3 regions of the Aquipseudomonas campi genome follow, and region 1 is predicted to be linked to each of the others. Evidence: riboswitches for the same ligand, from Rfam matches in the RefSeq annotation. Region 1 holds a riboswitch; each other region holds the start of a gene.
What was found. Region 1 has a riboswitch for cobalamin ahead of cobG (precorrin-3B synthase). Riboswitches for the same ligand answer to the same signal wherever they lie in the genome.

Region 1 (2,313 bases):
GCGGAAGGCCACCAGCATGGCCTCGCTTTGCAGGGTCACCGCGTTGGCGATCAGCCGGCCGCCGGGCTTGAGCGCCTGCCAGCACTGCTCCAGCACGCCGGGCAGGGTGACGCCACCGCCGATAAAGATGGCTTCGGGTCGCTCCAATCCATCCAGCGCCTGCGGTGCGCTGCCGGCCACCAGTTGCAGGGCCGGCACGCCGAGGGCGTCGCGGTTGTGCTGGATCAGCTGCTGTCGGCCGCTGTCGGCCTCGATGGCGATGGCCCGGCAGCTGGGGTGTGCGCGCATCCACTCGATGCCGATCGAACCGCAACCGGCGCCCACGTCCCACAGCAGCTCGCCGGGCGTCGGCGCCAGGCGGGCCAGGGTGATGGCGCGTACGTCGCGTTTGGTCAGCTGGCCGTCGTGGCGATAGGCCTCGTCCGCCAGGCCGCAGGTCAGTGGCAGACGCACGGCGTTTGCGTCGGCCAGGCATTCCACTGCCAGCAGGTTGAGGGCGGCGACTTCGTCGATGCTCCAGCTCTCGGCCAGACCGTCGATACGCCGTTCCAGTTCGCCGCCGAGGTGCTCCAGCACCGTCAGCCGGCTGGAACCGAAGCCGCGTTCGCGCAGCAGGGCGGCGATGGCGGCCGGGCTGCAGCCGTCGTTGCAGAGGATCAGCAGGCGCTGGCCGGCATGGATCTGCGCGTTCAAGGCCGCCAGCGGCCGCGCCACCACCGACAGCAGGCTCACCTCCTGCAAGGGCCAGCCCAGGCGCGCGGCAGCCAGCGAGTAGGAGGAGGGCGCCGGCAGCACGCGCATCTCGCCTTCGCCTAATTGCCGCGCCAGGCTGGCGCCGACGCCGAACAGCATGGGGTCGCCGCTGGCCAGCACGCACACCGGCGTGCCGCGCCGCTGCAGCACCGGCGCCAGGCTGAACGGGCTCGGCCAGCTCTGCCGCGGCGCACGGATGCACGGCGGCAGCAGCTCCAGCTGGCGCGGCGCACCGACGATCTGCTCGGCCGCCAGCAGCGCGCGGCGCGCGGCTTTGCCAAGGCCGGCGTAGCCGTCTTCGCCGATTCCCACCACCGTCAGCCAGGCTGTCATGCGTGTTTCCTCGATCTGTTGCGGGCGACATGCGGGCTTGGCCTGGCGCCGGAAAAAGCGGGCATAATAGCGCCTTCGTCGGTGCCCGGCGTTTTCACGGACGTCACCAAGGGCCTAAGAGGGAACACGGATCAACCGTGGCTGCCCCCGCAACTGTAAGCAGCGAGTCTGTCGCACGAGTGCCACTGGGAAACCGGGAAGGCCGCGACCGATGCCGACCTGCCAGCCAGGAGACCTGCCGACGACGCTAGTCGCGAGTGCCAACATCGGGCGGGGTGTACCGATGCCAAGGAATCCCTGTCTGCGGATTCCGCTGGTTCGGTCGCCGCGTCGTTGTTTTTCGGTGACCGCTTGCAGCCCGATCCCTGTGTTTCCGTCGCATCCACTCCCAGGCCGTCTGCCTGTCCGGGGCTGTGGCGCATCGTGTCCGCGCTGGACGGTGGCATCTGCCGGGTCAAGCTGCCGGGTGGTAGCCTTTCCAGCGACCAGGCCCGTGCGGTGGCCGGGGCCGCGAGGCTGTGCGGCAGCGGCGTGCTGGAGCTGACCAACCGCAGCAACCTGCAGATTCGCGGCGTGGGCGACAGCGAGCACGCGGCACTGGTGCAGCACCTGCTGGCCGCCGGCCTCGGCCCGCGAGTTGCCGCCGCCGACGATGTGCGCAACCTGCTGCTCAGCCCCGCCGCCGGCCGCGATCCGCTCGCCTTGCTCGATACCCGCCCGCTGGCCGAGCAGCTGCTGGCGTTGCTGCAGGACACGCCCGCCTTCCACGGCCTTTCCGCCAAGTTCGCCCTGCAGCTGGATGGCAGCGAAGCGCTGACCATGCTCGACCACCCCCACGACCTCTGGCTCAGCGCCTTGCCCGGCGGCACCCGGCTGGCTTTCGGCCTGGCCGGATGCCCGCGTGATGCGGCCCTGGGCGTGGTCGAGGTGGGGCAGGCGCCGCAGCTGGTGCAGGCCGTGCTGGAGCTGTTTCTCCAGCTGGCCGGCGAACACAGCCGCATGCGTCAGTTGCTCGCCGAACTGCCGGTGGCGGACTTTCTCGCCCGTCTGCCAGTGCCCCTGGATCGCGACGTGCCGTTGCGCGCGCGCGCCCAAACAGCTGCCGTAGCGCTCGGTATGCACCCCCAGGCCCAGGCCAGCTTGGTCATGCTGCTGGCCGGCGCGCCGCTGGGCCGGCTGGAGGCCGTGCAGCTGTGGGCCCTGGCCGATCTGGCCGAAGCCGAGGGC
Region 2 (2,313 bases), 2.1 Mb from region 1:
TCGCTGGCGATGGCGTCCTCGATGTCGGTGCGGTAGACCGAGGCCTCCAGGCGGGTGGTGGCGGCCAGTTGGCTGCGCCACTGCAGCTCGACACTCTTGGAGTGTTCCGGCTGGAGGTCCGGGTTGCTGTAGTCCGGGTAGTACAGGTCGTTGAAGGTCGGCGCGCGGAAGCCTTCGCTGTAGGAGGCGATCAGGTCGTTGCGCTCGTTCAGCGGCAGGGTCAGGGCGCCACTCCAGGTGTTTTCGCTGCCGAACTGCTCGTTCTTGTCGTGGCGCAGGCCCAGTTCGGTGGAAAAGTGCTCGCCGTCGTAGCGGTGCTGGATGAAGGCGGCCTGGTTCCAGCGCTGTTGCTCGGCGAAGGCGGTGTTGCTGTTGAGCTGGTCTTCGTACCAGTCGGCACCGAGCATCAGACTGTGGCTGTCGCTCAGGCTCAGGGTGTTCAGCCAGTTGACCGAGTCGCGGTAGGTGTTGAACACGCCGCGCTCGTCGCTGAGTTTATCCAGACTCTCTTCGCGGTTTTCGCTGTGGCCGACTTCCAGGCGGCTGTTCCAGGTGTCGTTGAGCTGGGCGTCGAGGTAGCTGGAGACGCTGCTGACGGTGAAGTCACTGTACGGGTCCTGCTCGACCGACTCGAAGGTGGTCATGTCGAAGCGGCCGAAGGGGTTGTCGAACTCGGTACGGCCGCGCTGGTCGAGGACGTTGACGCCGGCTTCCAGTTTGTCGCTGAAGCTGTGGCTGAGGCTCAGGCTGAAGGCCTTGTTGCGGTAGGCGTCGTGATCCTGGTCGGCCGCGTAGGAGGTGCCGGTGCGGTCGATGCCGTTGGTCTCGTCGAGGCTGCCGGCCAGGCTGAAGCGCGTGGCCTCATCGCCACCGGAAATGCCGGCGCTACGCTGCCAGGTGCCCCGGCTGCCATAGCCCACGCGCACGAATGGCTTGAACCCTTCGCCGCTGCTGCGGCGGGTGAAGATCTGCACCACGCCGCCGATGGCATCGGCGCCGTACATGGCCGAGCGCGGTCCGCGCAGCACTTCGATGCGCTCGATCTGCTCGATATTGAGGTGCTGCAGGTTGCTGTCGCCGGAACTGGCCGAGCCGATGCGCATGCCGTCCACCAGCACCAGGCTCTGTGCCGACTTGGTGCCGCGGATATACAGGCTGGCCAGGCTGCCGCTGCCGTTCTGCGTCACCTGCACGCCGGGCACGCGCTGGAGCAGCTCGGTCACCGAGGATGGTTGCAGGCGCTCGATGTCGGCGCGGGTGAACACCGTGCTGGCGGCGCTGCTGGCGCTGCGTTGCTGCACGTCGCGGTTGGCGCTGATCAGGGTTTCGGACAGCTTCAGCGCGGCTTCCTGGTCTTCGGCGGCGAAGGTCGGGGAGGCGGGCAGCAGGGCGATGGCGAGAGCCAGGCGGGGCAGTTTCATCAATGGATCCTCAAAGAGTCGGCAGACTTTTGAGGAGGGCAGGGACAAGCGCCACGACAAGCCGACGCTTGACGGTGATGCCCTCCGCAACACCAGTCGAATCCGTCGAGGCCGGTCTCCGGGCTTGCCACTGAAAGCGAACTTTCCCTGTCGATCGCCTTCCCGGGGAAACTCCCAGTGGCACGTCGATCGACATGGCAGCGCGAGGCTGCGGTGGCTTACCGTTGCGGGGGCAGCGCCGGAATGGCTCGTGACGAGCGCACCGGCTTCCCGTTTAACGCCGGTCGATCACGACGGGCGCACCTTGGCGGAAGTAAAACGTCGCGCACCTTAGTGCGCGGCTGGATGAATTACAAGCGAGTTAAGCCCTGGTTTGGATGAGCGGCATTCATGTGGGCAGTTGCACCAGGCGCTGGCGCACGGCCGCTTCGATGCCGGCTTCGTCCAGGCCGCACTCGGCGAGCATCTGCGCCGGCTTGGCGTGCTCGACGTAGCTGTCCGGCAGGCCCAGGTGCAGCACGGGCTTGAGCAGGTTCTCGGCGGCAAGGAACTCGCTGACCGCCGAACCGGCGCCGCCCATGATGGCGTTTTCCTCGATGGTCACCAGTAGCTCGTGGCTGGCCGCCAGTTCGCGCACCAGGGCCTCGTCCAGCGGTTTGACGAAACGCATGTCGACCACCGTGGCGTCCAGCGTCTCGCCGACCTTGAGCGCTTCGGCCAGCTGCACGCCGAATACCAGCAGGGCGGTTTTCTGGCCGCGTCGGCGAATGACGCCTCGGCCGATTTCCAGCGGTTGCAGCGCCGGGTCGATCGGCGTGTTCGGCCCGCTGCCGCGCGGGTAACGCACCGCCGCCGGGCCATCGAACAGGTAACCGGTGGTGAGCATCTGGCG
Region 3 (2,313 bases), 900 kb from region 1:
GCCAGCGGCCAGGTGCTGGCCAACATGAACGCCAGCTATGCCAACGACATGCTCAACGCCAGCCTGGCCGCCCGCGACCCGAACAACGGCGCCACCCTGCTGCGCGAGGCGCTGTTCCAGCGGGTGGCTGCCGCGCCGGCCACCACGCCCGTCAACCCGGCCCAGGACCCAGCCCTGATCGGCACCTGGGTGCATGAGCAGATCAGCAACAGCAGCGGGGTCGAGTTCGCCTCGCTGAACCTGGTCACCACCCTGCGTATCCGCGCCGACGGCAGCATCGGGCAATGGCGGCGCACGGTGGCCGGCGGCAGCGACTGGAGTTACGACCGCCCCGGCGAGCTGCAGTACAGCGGCAGCTGGCGCAGCGACAACGGCCTGTTACTGGTGCAGCTGGAGGGCGCGCTCGATTACCAGCCTGCGGCGCGCTATCACTTCAGCGAGCCGTACCTGGTGACCGAGAGCAATACCGGCAAGATGATCTGGCAGCGCCGTTGAGAGCATTGGGACGCGCGCCAAGCGCCACATCCCCACGCAGGCGCGAGGATGATCAGACGGCGGACACTCGAGTGAAAGCGCCAGACCGCTTTGCCGGTCTGGCGTGGGGCGGGGTCAGGCCGGCTGGTGCAGGCGCACGTTGAACAGCGGGCCCTGGCTGTAACGCGACAGCGCCTTGGCGGCGGCCAGCACGCCCAGGTCGATCAGCGGCTCGAGCAGGATCACGCTCATGTAGGCCAGGCCGAAGCTGCCGACGGAGGCCAGGTTTGCGCTGGAGAAGCCGTGACCGTAGACGGCCCAGAAGGCCACCCAGGCGACGATGCCGCCCTGGTAGGCGGTCGACAGGGCCAGGGCCTGCTTGTAGCTGGTGTCCACATAGGCCGTGCGCGCCGGGATCAGGCGCTTGGCCAGCAGGTGAATGGCCCACAGCGGCAGCAGCAGGGTGGTGACGTTCATGCCGTACTGCGGCAGGTCGAACTGGGCGAAGAACAGCCCCTGCAGCAGCAGGCCGGCGGCCAGGCCGATGGCCGCGGCACCGGCGCCGAACAGCAGTAACAGGGTCGAACCGAGAATCAGGTGAACTTCCGAAACGCCCACCGGATGGTGCGGCAGGACCTCGAAGAAGCAGAACACCAGGGCGGTGGTCAGCAGGCTGCGCAGGGCCAGGGCGAGCAGGCCGCCGTTGTCGCGCAGACTGTCGCGGGCGAGTTTGACCGTGAGCGCGAAGGCGCCAGCGGCGGTTGCATAGCTGAGGAAAATCTTGGCGCCGGCAACGACGTCAGGTTCGATGTGCATTAGGGTTCCTTGGCCGCGCCCACCGCGCGACGATCCGGATTGAGGGAAAGGGGCAGAATGCCCAATAGCGATGGCAGGTCTCCTGGCTCACGGCTTGCTACTTCGCCCGCCTTCCCAGCCGATAAGGCCAGTGGCGTGTGGGCGTCGTTCGCCGCTTACAGTTGCGGGGGCAGCCAGGGCATTGGCGACGAGCGCCGCACCCTGTTCCCTTTTCATCCGGCCGCACAAAGCGGACCGGAACCATCGGCGGCCACCTTACCCGCCTCGCCCACGAAAAGACAGTGCCCGCTGCCGCTCCTGCGCCGGCGATAGCCCCGTGCCAGAGGCCCCTGGCCTTACTTCCCCCGCAACCCCGGCGCGCCCATCGGGGCTCGATTGCCATGCCTGCACCTTCGGCCATGTCACGCTGGGCAGGCCTATTGCGATGGAATCCTGGGAACTCTCGCCGCCCTGAGCGTTGCCGTATCCGTGGGCGGGCCGAGCATGGGCAGGAGCCAGCGCAGGTGACCCTGCGCCGGGTGGCCCGCCTGTTGGTCATAGCGACGCGGGTGCCCTGCCGCGAGCGCGACAGGCGCTGCCCGGCCTCAGATCAGGTGCGGGGTACTGCGCGCCACCAGCGCTTCGGCATCCACGCCACGCGGCAGGGTGCCATAGACCCGCCCACCCTCGCCCAGACGGCTGGCGATAAAGGCATCGGAGACAGTGGCATTGCCAGCTTCCAGCAGCAGCTTGGCCTGCAGGGCTACGGCCACATCCTCGGTGAGCTGGCGGGCGCGGTACTGGATGTCGGCGGTGTCGCGGAAGTCCGCCTGCAAGCGCTGGATATGCGTCTTCAGGCGGGCATCGCCGTGGCCGTCGCCCAGCTCGGCGAACAGCGCGTCGAGCACCCCGGCTTCCTTGGACAGGGCGCGCAGCACGTCCAGGCACTGCACGTTGCCCGAGCCTTCCCAGATCGAGTTGACCGGCGCCTCGCGGTACAGCCGCGGGAGGATGGTTTCCTCGACGTAGCCGGCGCCGCCCATG

Region 2: another riboswitch for cobalamin. It lies ahead of HNE05_RS03120 (TonB-dependent receptor domain-containing protein); the one in region 1 lies ahead of cobG (precorrin-3B synthase).
Region 3: another riboswitch for cobalamin. It lies ahead of HNE05_RS17130 (energy-coupling factor ABC transporter permease); the one in region 1 lies ahead of cobG (precorrin-3B synthase).

What each region holds. Positions count from the first base shown of each region.
Region 1 covers NZ_CP053697.2:2,790,046-2,792,358, reverse strand. The annotation lists gene cbiE (precorrin-6y C5,15-methyltransferase (decarboxylating) subunit CbiE) at 1-1,086, opposite strand, end outside; cobalamin riboswitch at 1,149-1,343, shown strand; gene cobG (precorrin-3B synthase) at 1,384-2,313, shown strand, end outside.
Region 2 covers NZ_CP053697.2:696,020-698,332, forward strand. The annotation lists gene HNE05_RS03120 (TonB-dependent receptor domain-containing protein) at 1-1,421, opposite strand, end outside; cobalamin riboswitch at 1,514-1,743, opposite strand; gene dxs (1-deoxy-D-xylulose-5-phosphate synthase) at 1,810-2,313, opposite strand, start outside.
Region 3 covers NZ_CP053697.2:3,694,030-3,696,342, forward strand. The annotation lists gene HNE05_RS17125 (hypothetical protein) at 1-495, shown strand, start outside; gene HNE05_RS17130 (energy-coupling factor ABC transporter permease) at 610-1,290, opposite strand; cobalamin riboswitch at 1,346-1,550, opposite strand; gene HNE05_RS17135 (acyl-CoA dehydrogenase family protein) at 1,875-2,313, opposite strand, start outside.